One region of the Xanthobacter cornucopiae genome, then DNA from elsewhere that is predicted to be linked to it. Evidence: riboswitches for the same ligand, from Rfam matches in the RefSeq annotation. Region 1 holds a riboswitch; the other holds the start of a gene.
What was found. Region 1 has a riboswitch for cobalamin ahead of V5F53_RS20835 (energy-coupling factor ABC transporter permease). Riboswitches for the same ligand answer to the same signal wherever they lie in the genome.
Positions count from the first base shown of each region.

Region 1 (7,293 bases):
GACGGCGTGCGCGGCGCGGCCGGCCGCACCGGCGCCTCGGCCGATGTGGCCGCCGTGTTCGGCTGGCCGGTGCTGCTGGTGCTGGACGTCTCCGGCCATGCCCAGTCGGCCGCGGCGGTGGCGCTGGGCTGCGCCCGCTACGACCCGCGCCTCACCCTCGCCGGCGTCATCCTCAACAATGTGGCGAGCGACCGGCATCGCCGGCTGGTGGAAGACGGGCTGGCGCGGGTCGGCCTGCCGGTGCTGGGGGTGGTGGGCCGCGACCGGGCCCTGCTGCTGCCGGAACGCCACCTGGGCCTGGTCCAGGCCAGCGAGACGGCGGACCTCGAGGCCCGGCTCGACCGCCTGGCGGACGTCTGCGCCGAAGGCTTCGACCTGCCCCGCGTCCGCGCCCTGGCCCGCAGCGCGCCGGTGGCGGCCGCCGCTGCGCCGGCGCTGCCGCCGCCGGGCCAGCGCATCGCCCTGGCCGAGGACGCGGCCTTCTCGTTCGTCTATGCCCATGTGCTCGCCAGCTGGCGCCGCCAGGGGGCGCAGATCCACCCGTTCTCACCGCTGGCGGACGAGCCGCCGCCCCCGGATTGCGACTGCTGCTGGCTGCCCGGCGGCTATCCCGAGCTGCACGCCGGCCGGCTCGCCGCCGCCACGCGCTTCCTCGATGGGCTGCGCGGCTTCGCCGGCCCGATCCACGGCGAATGCGGCGGCTACATGGTCCTGGGCACCCACCTGGAGGACGCAGAGGGCGTCAGCCACGCCATGGCCGGCCTGCTGCCGGTGGCCACCAGCTATGCCCGGCGGCGCCTCCACCTCGGCTACAGGGTGGCCCGGCTTGTCCATGACGGAGCGCTGGGGCCGGCGGGAACCCGGCTGGTGGGCCACGAGTTCCACTACGCCTCCATCACCCACGCGGACGCCGCGCCGGACGCCGCCTTCGCCACCGTCACCGATGCCGAGGGACAGGAGCTGGGGCCCGCCGGCCATCGGGTGGGCCAGGTCTCCGGCAGCTTCTTCCACGCCATCTGCGCCGCCTGACCCAGATCGCCCGCGGCAAGGGCCGACCAAGAGCCGGGGACCAGGGACCAGGGCGCGCCGCGGCGAGGCCGGGGCGCCGGCCTCTGTCCACTCCGGGACGCGGCGCTTCCCCTACGCCAATCCTCGCGCGGCAAAGAAAAACGCGGCAGGCCGGAGCCTGCCGCGTGCATCATGCCGAGGTTCCGGCGCCGGGGTCAGGCGGCGTCATACAGGCGGCGTTCCAGCAGCGGGCTGCCGCGCAGGCCGGCGAGCGCCTTGGCGGCGCCCAGAACCGCGAGGTCCACCAGCGGCTCCACCAGGATCACCAGCATGTAGGCGGCGCCGAACGCGGCGATTTCGGACGCCGCGCCAAAGCCCTGGCCGTAGAGCGCCCAGAACCCGACCCAGGCGACGATGCCGGCCTGGTAGGTGGTGGAGAGCGCCAGCGCCTGACGATACTTCAGTTCCACATAGGGGGTGCCGGGGGCGACCACGCGCCGGGCCACCGCCGCCACGCCGAACAGCGGCACCAGCAGGGTGGTGACGTTCATGCCGTATTGCGGCAGGTCGAACGGCGCAAAGAACAGCCCCTGGATCAGCAGGCCCGCCGCCAGGCCCATGGCCGCCGGCGCCGCGCCGAAGACGAGGAACAAGGTGGAGCCGAGGATGAGATGCACCTCGGAAACGCCCACCGGATGATGGGGCAGCACTTCAAAGAAGCTGAAGACCAGGGCGGTGGTGACAAGACTGCGGGCCGCGAGCGAGACCAGGCCACGCGCGCGCACCGACTCCACCGCGAGCTTAAGGGCATAGCCACCGGCACCAAGGGCCGTGGCATAGCTCAACCAGATCTTCCCGCCGTCCACGAGGCCGGGTTCGATATGCATGACAAGTCTCCTGAGCCGTCTCACCCGACGGCGCGAGGTTGGGTCCAAGCGCAGGGCCGGTCTCCTGACTCGCGGGTCAAAGCCAAGCCTTCCGTCTTCCCGGGGCGTGCCGAGGCACACGCCAGTGACGTGGTGGAAGGTCGCTCGCCGCTCACAGTCGCGGGGGCGGTCGGGGCTCGGGCGACATCGCCTCTCCCCGTTCCCGTTTCAATCCGGGCCGAGGGCCCGGATACCATGCGCCTGGACAGGAGGGGCTAAGCGGCCGCACCTGTCAAGCGATTCCCCACCATGTCCGGCGCGGGCGCAGAGCGCTCAGCCGGCCCGGTTCAGCCACAGGCTCATCAGCTCCGCGCGGCTGCGCACGCCGAACTTGCGGAAGATCCGCGTGACGTGCTGGTGGGCGGTGGAGAGGGCCATGTCCACCTGGCGGCTGATCTCCTTTTCCGAGGCCTTGGTGAGCAGGAGCTGCAGCACCCGGCGTTCCGTGGGCGTGAGCGGCAGGGACGCCATCAGCAGGCCGTTGCCGAGCATCAGGTGGCGATGAAACCACTTGATCCCCCGCAGCGCATAGGCGACGTCGGCGATCTCCTGTCCGGTGAAGGCACGCCCGCCGTAGAAGCCGAAATGCGATTCGCAATCCTGGTTGAGCGGGAAGGCGACGAACACCGCGTCCTGGGTGCCGACGGCGCCGTAGTGGCGCTGGAAGAACGGGGTTTCGAACCAGTCCGGCGGCAGGTCGCGGCGGAACGCATAGGTTCTGAAGGTGCCGACATTGCGCAGCGGCAGCAGGAAGGAGGGATCGATCTCCCGCCGCTCCCAGATGCGCAGGATCTCCTTGAAATGTCCCTCGTCCGGATAGGGGGCCACCGGCCGCAGGGCCTGCATGGCGGAAACCCGCCAGCCTTGAAGCGGATCGTCGGGCGCGCTCCCGCACACGCGGATGGCGCCGGCCCAGGTGGCGTTGGCCGCCTGCACCGCATCGCCCAGCACCTGCATCAGGTGCGCGGCCGCCTGCGTCCACTGGCTGGCTTCGAAATCCGACAAGTCATCCCACAGGCGATGAATATGTTCCTGGCGATCGGGGTCCATGGTGGGTCGCGGGTTGGAGAACGGCGCCACCTCTGTGTACCGCGCCACCGGCGTCATGCAACAGGGCATGCCGCCCGGACCGCCGTATCCCCCGACACAGCCACAACCCGCGTGGCGGTTCGCGTGCCACCCCGCCGGGCGATCCAGGCCAGCCGAGTGACGTTCCCAGATACCGCCGCAAACATTCAGGCCCGTGCGCCTGCAATGCCTGCAACTTTGAGCAGCCGAGCGCAAGTATGCAGAGGGGAGATAAAGAATATCAACCCCCCTCTAATTAGAGGATGCGGGCTGAATTTGATTGTATCATCAGGGCGACCTAGCGTAGGGAAAAGCGAATTTCTTCGATCCGGCGGGGGCCAAGCAATGAGAAAGACACTACTGCTCAATACGTTCGCGGTCGCTCTCGCCGCCGGCCCGGCCTACGCGGCTGATCTGTCCGTCACCAAGGCGACACCGGCGGCGCCACCCGCCTGGACCGGCTTTTATGCGGGCGTGAACGTCGGCTTCGGCTGGGGCACCTCCGGCAGCGCCGACACGCTGGGCCTTCCTCTGGTCGACAACATCGCCGGCGACCCGCTGTGGGGCACCCCGGCCGGCTTCACCGCCGCGGCGAATTCCGGCACGGCGAGCCTCGGCCAGTCCGGCATGATCGGCGGCGCCCAGGCCGGCTACAACTACCAATGGGGCGCGAGCGTCGTGCTCGGCATCGAGGCGGACCTGCAGGGCTCGGCGATCCGTGGCACCGGCGGCTACGCCGGCATCGCCCAGTACGGCCCCGACCTCTCCGGCCTCGTCGACACCGCCGCCGGGGCCGGCACCGTCACCGCCGGCATCGACTGGTTCGGCACGGTGCGCGCCCGCCTCGGCTACCTGGTGACGCCCGACGTGCTGCTCTACGCCACCGGCGGTCTCGCCTATGGCGGCGTCACCGCGCGGTCCATCAACACGGTGTCGTTCGCGGACGACCTCCCGGGCTATTTCCCCACCTTCGGCGGCAGCGGCGCGGCCTCGAGCACGCGCGTCGGCTGGACCATCGGCGGCGGCGCCGAATGGCTGGTCACCCCCGGCTGGAGCGTGAAGGCCGAAGCGCTCTATTACAATCTCGGCTCGTCCAGCTTCGCCTCGAGCCCGGTCGGCGCCACCGACCCCGACGGCGCCAACCTCGCGGGCGGCGTCCCCGGCGCGGTGCTGTTCGCCAACACGCCGGTGACCACAGTCAGCTATGACGGCTTCATCCTGCGCGCCGGCGTCAACTACCACTTCAATGCCGGCCCTGCCGCCACCAGCGCTGCTGAAGCCGCGCCCGCCGGCTGGAACGGCCTCTACGCCGGCCTGAACGCCGGCTACGGCTGGGGCACCTCCGGCACCGCCGACACCCTGGCCTTCCCGGTGGCCGACGCCATCGCCACCGACCCGTACTGGGGCACCCCCGCCGGCTTCACCGCCTTGGCCAATTCGGGCGCGGCGAGCCTCAGCCCCTCGGGCTTCATCGGCGGCGTCCAGGTCGGCTACAATTATCAGTGGGGCCCCAGCGTCGTCGCCGGCATCGAGGCGGACATCCAGGGCTCCGGCATCACCGGCACCGGCAGCTACGCCGGCATCGCACAGTACGGCCCCGACCTCTCCGGCCTCATCGACACCGCGACCGGCGCCGGCACCGTCACCGCCAGCGTCGACTGGCTGGGCACGGTGCGCGCGCGCGTCGGCTACCTGGCGACGCCGGCCCTGTTGCTGTACGCCACCGGCGGCCTCGCCTACGGCGGCGTCACCGCCGATTCCGCCAATTCCGTCGCCTTCCATGACGACATTCCCGCCAGCTACCCCACCGTCGCGGGCACCGGCCACCTGTCGCAGACCCGGGTCGGCTGGACGCTGGGCGGCGGCGGCGAATGGCAGCTCGCCTCGCGCTGGAGCGTGAAGGCCGAGGCACTCTATTACAACCTCGGCTCGTCCAGCTTCGCCTCCACCGCCGTCGGCGCCATCGATCCGGACGGCAACAACCTCGCCGGCGGCGTGCCCGGCGCCACCCTGTTCGCCAACGTGCCGACCACCACCGTCACCTATGACGGCGTCATCGTGCGCGCCGGCATCAACTACCGTTTCAACTGAAGCGAGGGCGGCGCCCCGCGCCCGGCCCCGCGACGGAACGCCGGGCGGGCGTATCCCGCGCAGAGAACGGGCGGCGCGCCGGCGAACCGGCCCGCGCGGGCCCGCGCCATAAGGACAGCGACGGCCGCCGGCGCGGCGGCCCAGGCACCAGGAACAGGGAGCACAGCTGATGCAGGCGAGATCGATCTTTGGAACGCGGGGACGGCTCGGCGCCATCCTGGCGGGCGCGGCGGCGGCCCTCGCCGCGACGACACAGGTGGCGGCGCTCTCCCCCGCCGCTGCCCAGACCCCCATCAAGCCGCCCAACTGCGCCGCCGGCGCGGCGGACTGCTTCAAGGAAATCCGTATCGTCAACAATACGGACAAGACCATCTATCCCATCATCCAGGGGTCGCGGCAGCTCACCGAGGCGCTCGGCAACTGTCCCCAGGGCGACATCTGGCTGCAGCGGGCCCTGAACGACACCACCCAGTGCTTCAAGGTCAACAGCGACTACTATGCCTATGTGAACCCCACCACCGGCATCAAGAAGGGCGAAACCGCCTCGGTTCTGGTGCCGTGGTGGTCGAAGATGGACAAGAGCCGCCGGCCCAACGCCGATCTCTACATGGACTGGTGGCGCGGCGGCCGCATCTATTTCTTCGACGACCAGAACGCGCTGAACGACAGCTACAAGGTGAACGCCAGCCGCAAGGGCGAGCCGGTGGCCTATGCGGACAAGAGCCCGCAGGTCAAATGCAATGACGGCGCCAAGTTCAAGAATGTCTGCCTCACCTCCGAGCTGAAGGTGGTGCGGGTCCAGGACACGGTTCTCGGCAGCGCCGTCAACAACAAGTCGCCGTTCCAGCTCAATGAGTGGACCTTCGCCGACGTGCTGTCGGTCTCCAACGGCGGCATCCTCAACAGCCTCAATCTCAATTACAACGTCTCGAACGTCGACCAGCTCTATTTGCCGGTGGCCATGGAGCCCATCAAGCCTGGGTTCGACGTGGGCTACATGGGCTCCATCATGCCCGTGGCCGACTGGCGGGCGCGGCTGGTGAAGTTCACCGGCGCCAACGCCAGCCTCACCAACGCCAGCAAGTGGCCCATCTACAACAATCCGGTCGACCCCAAGACCAAGAAGAAGCGCTATCCCGACGCCGGCATCCGCGTGCCCTCGGCCCTGGCCGCCATCAATTTCTACATGGAACCGGCCTATATCGACGGCAATCTCAAGCAGCCGGAAATGATCCCGCTGCCCGCGCCCTATGAGCGCGCCGCGCTGCCCTCCGGCATCCGCAACATCCTGACAAACTGGGAGAACTGCACCACCGCGCCGTATAAGAACTGTCCCCTGAAGGACTGGTACGCGCCCATCAAGACCAGCTTCGACAAGAGCTATGCGGCCTATCTGGACAAGTGCTGGGACCCCAAGAAGAGCCCCGGCTGGATGAAGCCGGGCAGCGACGGCCTGCCGAAGGCGGAAACCTACATGCGCTTCGTCCAGGGCTGGGTGCCGTTCCGCGTGGACCAGGTGGCCGGCAAGGCCTGCACGCCCGCCGACGTGCCCGACCTGCCCCAGACCGGGCAGCCCCCGAGCCAGCTCGGCTATGCCCCCGTCAACTACATGAAGCTGCAGTATGACTGGGATCAGCTGAACGCCAAGGGCGGTCAGATCTTCAACCCCTACACCCAGCTGATGCACGGCGCGGTGGACGCTGGCTTCCTCAACACGTCGGCCTATGCCTTCTCCATCGACGACCACGAGAGCTTCCAGAACCACCCCGGCACCGGCCTGATCTTCGCCATCGGCGGCAGCGACGGGCTGCCCAACAAGTCGAAGGTGCCCTCGCGCCTGCCGCCCTATTACGAGTGGTACACCGCCGGCCTCACCCTGGGCGACGAGAAGGGCGGGACCGGCTGGAAGGCCTATGGCCTGTGCAAGGAGGAGGCCGACACGCTGTTCCCGAGCAAGACCGGCATCATGATCGGCCTGAACCCCGGAACCACCCCCTCGCCCTGCACCATCACCCTGCTGGACGAGAAGAACCGGAAGTATCAGGTCAAGGTCCTGAACTTCAGCACCAAGGGCAAGATGCCGTACCAGATCTGGCCGCAGTTCCGGCCCAGCGGCGCGGTGACCTTCGACCCCAACGTGCTGGTGTGTCCGAACCCCAACGACGACTGGTGCAAATACACCAATGAGGTGGCGCAACGG
Region 1 is NZ_CM195531.1:4,733,289-4,740,581, reverse strand. Features, by position in the region: gene V5F53_RS20840 (cobyrinic acid a,c-diamide synthase CobB) at 1-1,029, shown strand, start outside; gene V5F53_RS20835 (energy-coupling factor ABC transporter permease) at 1,224-1,895, opposite strand; cobalamin riboswitch at 1,933-2,147, opposite strand; gene V5F53_RS20830 (helix-turn-helix transcriptional regulator) at 2,208-2,984, opposite strand; gene V5F53_RS20825 (outer membrane protein) at 3,348-5,093, shown strand; gene V5F53_RS20820 (hypothetical protein) at 5,263-7,293, shown strand, end outside.

Region 2 (7,293 bases), 1.9 Mb from region 1:
AGGTCCACGTCGTGGAGCACGGTGCGCGCGCCGCGCGTCACGCGCAGGCCGGTGGCGGCGAGGGTCAGCCCTGGTTGCATCATTCGGCCTCGCCGCCCAGCCGGCGCAGCAGCAGCAGGAAGAAGGGGGCGCCGATGAGGGCCGTCACCACCCCCAGCTTCAGCTCGGGCCGGGTGGGGATGAGGCGCACCAGCACGTCGGCGCCGAGGGTGAGGGCGGCGCCCGCCAGCGCGCTCACCAGCAGCAGGCGGCCCGGCCGGTGGCCCACCAGGGGCCGCAGCAGGTGCGGCACCACCAGCCCGACGAAGCCGATGGCGCCCGACACCGCCACCGAGGCCCCCACCATGGCCGCGGTTCCGGCGATGACGGCGAGCCGCAGCCGGGGCAGCGAGAAGCCCAGGCTCTCCGCCGTTTCCTCCCCGAGTGTGAGGGCATCGAGCCCGCGCCCGGTGGCAAGCACCAGCGCCGCGCCGACGACGATGAACGGCACCGCCAGCGCGACGTGCTGCAGGCTGCGGTCGGCCAGCGAGCCCATGAGCCAGAACACGATTTCCAGCGTCGCGTAGGGGCTGGGCGACAGGTTGAGCGCCAGCGCGGTCAGCGCCCCGGCCAGGCTGTTGAGGGCGACGCCGGCCAGGATCAGCGCCGTGGTGGAGGCGCCGCGCCGGGCCAGCAGCAGCAGCATCGTGGTGGCCAGGCCGGCGCCGACGAGGCCACCGAGCGGCAGCGCCAGGGACAGCAGGGCTGCCGCCCCGAAATAGAATGCGGTGACCGCTCCCAGCGCCGCCGCGCCCGAAACCCCCACCACGCCCGGGTCGGCCAGCGGATTGCGCATCAGCCCCTGCAGCGCGGCGCCGGTGAGGCCCAGGCTGAAGCCCACCAGGACGCCGAGCAGGGCCCGCGGCAGGCGCAGCTCCACCAGCACCAGGGCGTCGAGCCCGCGCCGGCCGGCCACGATGTCGTCCACTGCCGCGTTCCAGTCGATGGGGGCATAGCCGATGGCGAGGGACAGGGCGAACAGCACCAGGGTGAGGGCGGCCAGCAGCCCCACCAGCCAGGGCACGGGCGGGGTGCCGCGCGCGGCGAGGGCGCGCGCCATCAGCGGGTCCGGGTCATGGCCGGCGCGGTGGCGACGGCGTCGCCAGCGGCGGCGCGGGCGGCGGCCGACAGGCGCGCGAAGGCCTCGGCGAGCTGCGGCCCGACACAGGCCCACAGCCGCAGCGGCATGGGGGCGATGTGGCCGCCTGCCACGGCCTCGGCCACGGCGGGATGGCGCATGAGCTCGCGGGCGAGGGAGGGCGGGGCATCCGGTTCGTCGTCCACCACCAGCACGTCGGGGCGGGCGGTGATGATCTCCTCCAGCGACAGCTGGCCAAGCTTGTCCGGGGACAGGCGCGCCGCCATGTTGTCGAGCCCGGCGCGGCGCATCAAATCGTCGGGCAGGCTGTCGCGCCCCACGGTGAAGCCGTTGGGGCGCATCACCACCGCCCGCGGCCGCGGGCCGGGGGGCGGCGGGGCGGCGGCGATGGCGGCCTCGATCTCGCGCAGCATGGCCTCGCCCTTTTCCGGCACACCGAGGCGCTCGGCGATGGCGCGGATCTGCGCATAGGCCTCGTCCAGGCTGTTGGGAATGGTCATTTCCATCACCTCGATGCCGAAGCGCTGGAGCAGGCTCACGGTGTTGCGGGTGGTGAAGGCGCCGGCGATGACGAGATCCGGCGCCAGCGGCACCACTTCTTCCGCCAGGCCGCGGTTGGTGGGAAGGCCGGCGGCGAGATCGACGACGGTGGAGCTCACCGGGTCGCCGGCCAGGGTGGTGACCGAAACGACCGCGCCTTTTGGCGCGAGCCGCAGCACCAGCTCGTCGGCGCACAGGTTGAGCGAGACGATGCGCCGGGGCGGGGTGGCCCGCGCCACCGGCCCGGCGCCCTGTTCCCTCTGCGGAGCGGTCCGCTCCGCCTCCGCGGCGGCGGCCGGCCAAGCGCTTGCCGCCAGCAGCAGCGTGGCGGCAAGGCGGGCGCGCGCCCGTCCCCGGTCCCGGGCAGGGGCGGCGGGCTTCGGGGCGGGGGCGCGCGTCACGGCGTGGGGCCTCAGTAGGTCAGCTTCAGGCCGGCATAGGCGCCGAACCCCGGCGCCAGCCAGCCATTGGGGTTTTCATAGGTTTCGTCGAACAGGTTGTCGATGCGCCCGAACACCATGACGTTGCTGTTGACGGTGTAGTTCGCGGCCACGTTGAAGATGGTGTAGCCGGGCTGGCGCACCACGGCGAAGGTGGTGCGGTCCACGTCCCACCAGTCGGAGAGATAGACCAGCGTTGCGGTGAGGGTGAGCGGGTCCACCGGCTGCCAGTTGACCGCCACCGAGACCTTGTTGTTGGGCCGGCGCAGGGGATAGCAGGACGTGGCGTCACGCGGCTCGCAGCTCACGCCGAACGAGGCCCCCGCCGGGAAATAGCCGATGGTGCTGGTGTAGGTGTAGTCGGTGCGCACCGACAGCCGGTCGGTGAGCTTCACCGCCAGGAAGGCCTCGACGCCCTGGCTGGTGGCGCTCGACAGGTTCTCGTAATTGTAGGTGAAGCTGGCGGCGTTGTAGGTGGTGACGATCAGGTTGGTGATGTCATTGTGGAAATAGGTGGCGCCGAAGCCGACGCGTTCGTTCCACAAGGTCTGCTCGAAGCCGGCGTCCCACCCGTCGCTCTCCTCCGGCTGCAGGTCGGGGTTGCCGTAGAGGGGCGCGTAGAGCTGGTAGAGGGTCGGCGCCTTGAAGGCGGTGCCGTAGGTGGCCTTCAGCTTGGTGCCGGTTTCCGGGAACAGCAGCGCGGGGGCGAGGCGCCAGGTGGTGTGGTCGCCGAAATCGTCATTGCTGTCATAGCGCACGTTGGCGGCCATGAAGAAGCGCTCGCCCAGCGCCGACTGGAGCTGCAGGTAGCCTGCGGTGTCTCCGGTGGTGGCGTCCATGGATGACCATGCGGACGAGCTGGTCATGCCCTCGTTGTAGCGCTCCAGCCCGAGCATGACGCTTTGGCCGGGCAGGAAGGTGTAGTTGGAGCGCCAGTAATAGGTCTGCCGGTCGCCGTCATAGGCGCTGACATAGGAGGGGTAGGGACTGGCGTTGTCGTTGCTGTAGTCGATGGCGGACACGCCGAAGGTGCTCACCAGCCGGTCGTCGAGCGCCCGCCAGAGACCCTCGGCCTTGCCGATGAAATACTGGCCATAGGCGGTGTCCTGCAGCGGCGCCGGATAGCCGGTGAAGGTGGCGTAGTCGTAGAGGTCGGAGGTGTAGGCGAGCCTCGTCTCGATGTAGCGGCCCACCAGGTTCAAGGTGAAGCTGTCGCTCAGGTCGATGTCGAGGCGGCCGGAATAGGTCCAGTTGTCGCTGGCATTGGCGTTGACCGGGCTGCCGAACGGCACGATGTCGGCCGGCGTCACCGGGATCGACGTCGAGGCGAAATGGCCGACATTGAGGGCATAACCGATGGCGTTGAAGCCACCGGAGAGGCTGGCGACCTGGTTGAAGGTGCCGAGCGCGCCGGCCTCCACATAGCCGGACGCCTTGGCCGGGCCCTCGCCGCGGGCGGTGGTCATGGACACCACGCCGCCGATGGCGTCGGAGCCGTAGAGGCCGCTTTGCGGGCCGCGCAGCACCTCCATGCGGGCGAAGTCGTTGGTGTAGAGGGTGCCGAGGTTGAAGGCGCCGGCGGCGGCGGAGGGATCGCCCAGGTCGATGCCGTCCAGCAGGATCTTGGTGTGGTTGGCGTTGGTGCCGCGCATGAAGATCGCGGTGGTGCCGCCGGGCCCGCCGGTCTGCACCACATTGAGGCCGGGCGCCGATTCGAGCGCCTCGGGCACGCTGCGCCGCTGGGTCTCCTCAAGCTCCGTGGCGGTGATGACGGTGACGGAGCTGGCCACCTCCTTCTCCGGCAGGGGCGTGAGCGTGGCGCTCACCACCACGTCTGGCAGGTCGATCTGGCTGGCGTCGGCGGCCGGGGCGGCCTGCGCCGCCGGCGGCTGGGCGGTCTGGGCCAGGGCGGGAGCCGCGGCGAGCAGGGCCAGGAGGCTGGCCGAAAGGGAGAGCGGAACGCGGGGGCGACGGGTGGACGGCAAAGCGAATGGCATGCGGACCTCGGGCGGGACGCCTGTGGCACGTCACCGCGAACGAGGGATCTTCCACGTCACCGGCGCGAAGGCCGTTCCCGCAAATCATCCCGCCACCGGAACACCCCGCCCGATGAGCCCGCGTGTGACCACGGTTCGACGGCAGGTCTCCTGGCTCGCGGGTCCTTGTCCTTCGCCGCCTTCCCAGGCCCCGAGTGCCCAGTGGCGATTGGCGAGGGACTCGCCGCTTACAGTTGCGGGGGCAGCCGCGGCATGGGGCGCGCCAGGCGCCCGCACCGCATTCCCTCTTGATTCCTCTGGGAGGAATACCGTCTGGCCGCAAACTAGGCGAGCCGGCGTGGCCCCGTCAATGCCTTCCGGTTGCCCCACCTTGGTCGTCATCGGCGTTTCCCCCCCCGTGGCCGGCCGGTCTCACTGCTCGGTGAAGAAGGTCAGCAGCACCGTGTCGTCGGTGCCGGTCAGGCAGAGGAAGCGATGCACCTTGTCGCTGCGGTCGCGCTGGATATAGGCCTCGCCCATGAGCACGGAGGTGATGTGGGCTCCGCCCACCTTCATGTCGGCGGCGGCCACGGTCAGCCCGTCCATGTCGATGAAGATGTCGGCGATGGCCGGCGAGCGGGTCTTCAGGCGCGCCAGCGCATGGGCCTTGCAGGCCTCCGCCCGCCGGGCCTCGGGGGTCGGCTCGGCTGGCGGCGGCGCCGCCGCGCCGGGGGGTGGCAGCAGATCGGCCGGCGCGCTCGGCCCGGCGCCGGGCGCGGTGCCGGTCGCCGCCGGGGCCGGCACCGCGGCCAGCAGGAGAACGGCCAGCGCCAGCGGGCGCGGATCGGTGAGGCTCATGCGGGGGTCCTCTCTCGTGGCATCCGGGAGGACAACGCGGGCGCAGCCATTTGGTGCCGCACGCCGCACGCCGGTGCCAGGACCGCCCCACCGGCGACACGGCCTAAAGCAGGCTTTGGCCGGTGAGGGTGATGCAGAAGCTGTCGAGCATCATCGCCTCGTCGTCCTTGAGCACGCCGTCGGCGGCGATCACCTTGAGGCCGGCTTTCAGCAGGTCGGCGATGGCGGGCCGTTCCGCCTCCATGAGCACGTCGAGGGCGGCGTCGACGCTCTCCGCCGTGGGGCGCAGGCGGCCGAGATAGGCGGCGAGCCGCTCGCGCTCGGCACCGGTCAGGTCGAGGCCGGCGCGGCCGCAGGCGGTCTCGCAGAAGAACCGGATTTCCTCGGTCTCGGCCGCGCCCAGCTCGCCGTCCGCCAGGGCGAGGGCCAGCAGCAGCACCACGCCGGAGCGGTTGATGAGGGTGCGGATGCGGTCCCAGCGGGCTTCGGAGGGGTCCTCGCCGGGCACGATGATGGCGTCCCTGGGCCAGGTGAAGCCGAAGGTCTCGAAGAAAAAGCGGCTGAGCGGTTCGCGCCGGGTGCCGTCGAAATCGGTGACGGCGCGGATGCGGTCCACCCGGAAGGCGCGGGCGGCCTGCCGCTCGTGGCATTTGGCGACGAGGATGGGGATGCCCTCCACATTGCGCTGGATCGCCCACACCGAGATGCGGCGATGGCTGACGTGGCCGGCGTGGTCCACATAGTCGATGACGAAGGACTGGCCCTCGGCGGGGTCGTGCTCGCGCGCGTGGTCGGCGATCTCGTCGTGGGGATCGTCGGCGGGCAGGGCGATCTGCCCGGCGTTGGCATAGAGCGGCGCGCCGAGGGCGGCGACGCGGTCGATGAAGAACGACTTGAGCGAGGTGATGGCGTTCATGTGGCGGCGATCCCGGGTCGCTCCATTGGTAACCCATGCCGCGGCGCGGACAAAGGGGGAACTGTTAAGGATTCGCGCCGGCATCTGCCTATTCCCTGAGCGGCCGTCATTGGCTAAGGTCCGCCCTTCCCGCGCCGGATGGACGCATCCGCGCCGGGGCAGGGCTTGAGAAACGTGCGGGAGTGGACATGTCGGTCGCCGTGACAATCGAGGACGGGGTGGCTTCCAGGGCTGAGGCTTCGCGCCGGAGCTGGACCCGGGACGAGGCGCTTGCCCTCTATCGCGCGCCGTTCAACGACCTCCTGTTCCAGGCTCAGAGCGTCCACCGCGCCCATTTCGACCCCAATGCGGTGCAGTTGAGCCGCCTTCTGTCCATCAAGACCGGCGGCTGCCCGGAGGATTGCGGCTATTGCAGCCAGTCCGCCCGCAACGACGCCGAGCTGTCCGCCTCCAAGCTGATGGAGGTCGAGCGGGTGCTCGCCGAGGCGAAGAAGGCCCGCGACGCCGGCGCCACCCGTTATTGCATGGGCGCCGCCTGGCGCAGCCCCAAGGAGCGCGACATGGGCTTCGTGGTGGCCATGGTGGAGGGGGTGAAGGCCCTCGGCATGGAAACATGCATGACGCTGGGCATGCTCAGCCCCGACCAGGCCGGCCGGCTGAAGGCGGCCGGCCTCGACTATTACAACCACAACATCGATACCTCGGAAGCCCACTACGCCAACGTCATCACCACCCGCACCTTCGCCGACCGGCTGGAGACGCTGGACAATGTGCGCGAAGCCGGCATCAAGGTGTGCTCGGGCGGCATCCTCGGCCTCGGCGAGCGCGAGGAGGACCGGGTGGACATGCTGGTGACCCTCGCCAACCTGCCCGAGCCGCCGGACAGCGTGCCCATCAACATGCTGATCGCCATTCCCGGCACCCCGCTCGAGAACGCGCCGAAGGTGGACCCCATCGATTTCGTGCGCACCATCGCCCTCGCCCGCATCCTCATGCCCACCTCCCATGTGCGCCTGTCCGCCGGCCGCACCGAGATGAGCGACGAGATGCAGGCCATGTGCTTCTTCGCCGGCGCCAACTCCATCTTCGTGGGCGAGACTCTGCTCACCGCCGGCAATCCGGAGGAGGACAAGGATGCGGTGCTGTTCCAGCGCCTGGGCATCCATCCCATGGAGCTGAAGGTGGAGGTGGAAACCGTCGAGGTCGAGGCGCCCTGCGCGGCGATGGCGGCGGCGGAATGAGCGCAGCCGGCGGTTCCGCGCTGCTGGAACGCTATGCCGCGACCCTGCGCGGGCTCGAACGCAAGGACCGCCTGCGCACCCTCGCGCCCCGCGCCGGGCGCGACTTCGCCTCGAACGATTATCTGGGCCTTGCCGCCTCCGGCCGGCTCGCCGAGGCGGTGCGCGGCGCCCTCGACGCCGGCAC
Region 2 is NZ_CM195531.1:2,879,507-2,886,799, reverse strand. Features, by position in the region: gene V5F53_RS12715 (ABC transporter ATP-binding protein) at 1-68, opposite strand, end outside; gene V5F53_RS12710 (FecCD family ABC transporter permease) at 80-1,099, opposite strand; gene V5F53_RS12705 (ABC transporter substrate-binding protein) at 1,099-2,079, opposite strand; gene V5F53_RS12700 (TonB-dependent receptor plug domain-containing protein) at 2,091-4,115, opposite strand; cobalamin riboswitch at 4,239-4,443, opposite strand; gene V5F53_RS12695 (hypothetical protein) at 4,527-4,952, opposite strand; gene V5F53_RS12690 (WYL domain-containing protein) at 5,056-5,868, opposite strand; gene bioB (biotin synthase BioB) at 6,057-7,109, shown strand; gene V5F53_RS12680 (8-amino-7-oxononanoate synthase) at 7,106-7,293, shown strand, end outside.
Region 2: it holds a riboswitch for cobalamin, as region 1 does, so the genes downstream of both, V5F53_RS12700 (TonB-dependent receptor plug domain-containing protein) here and V5F53_RS20835 (energy-coupling factor ABC transporter permease) in region 1, are expected to answer to the same signal.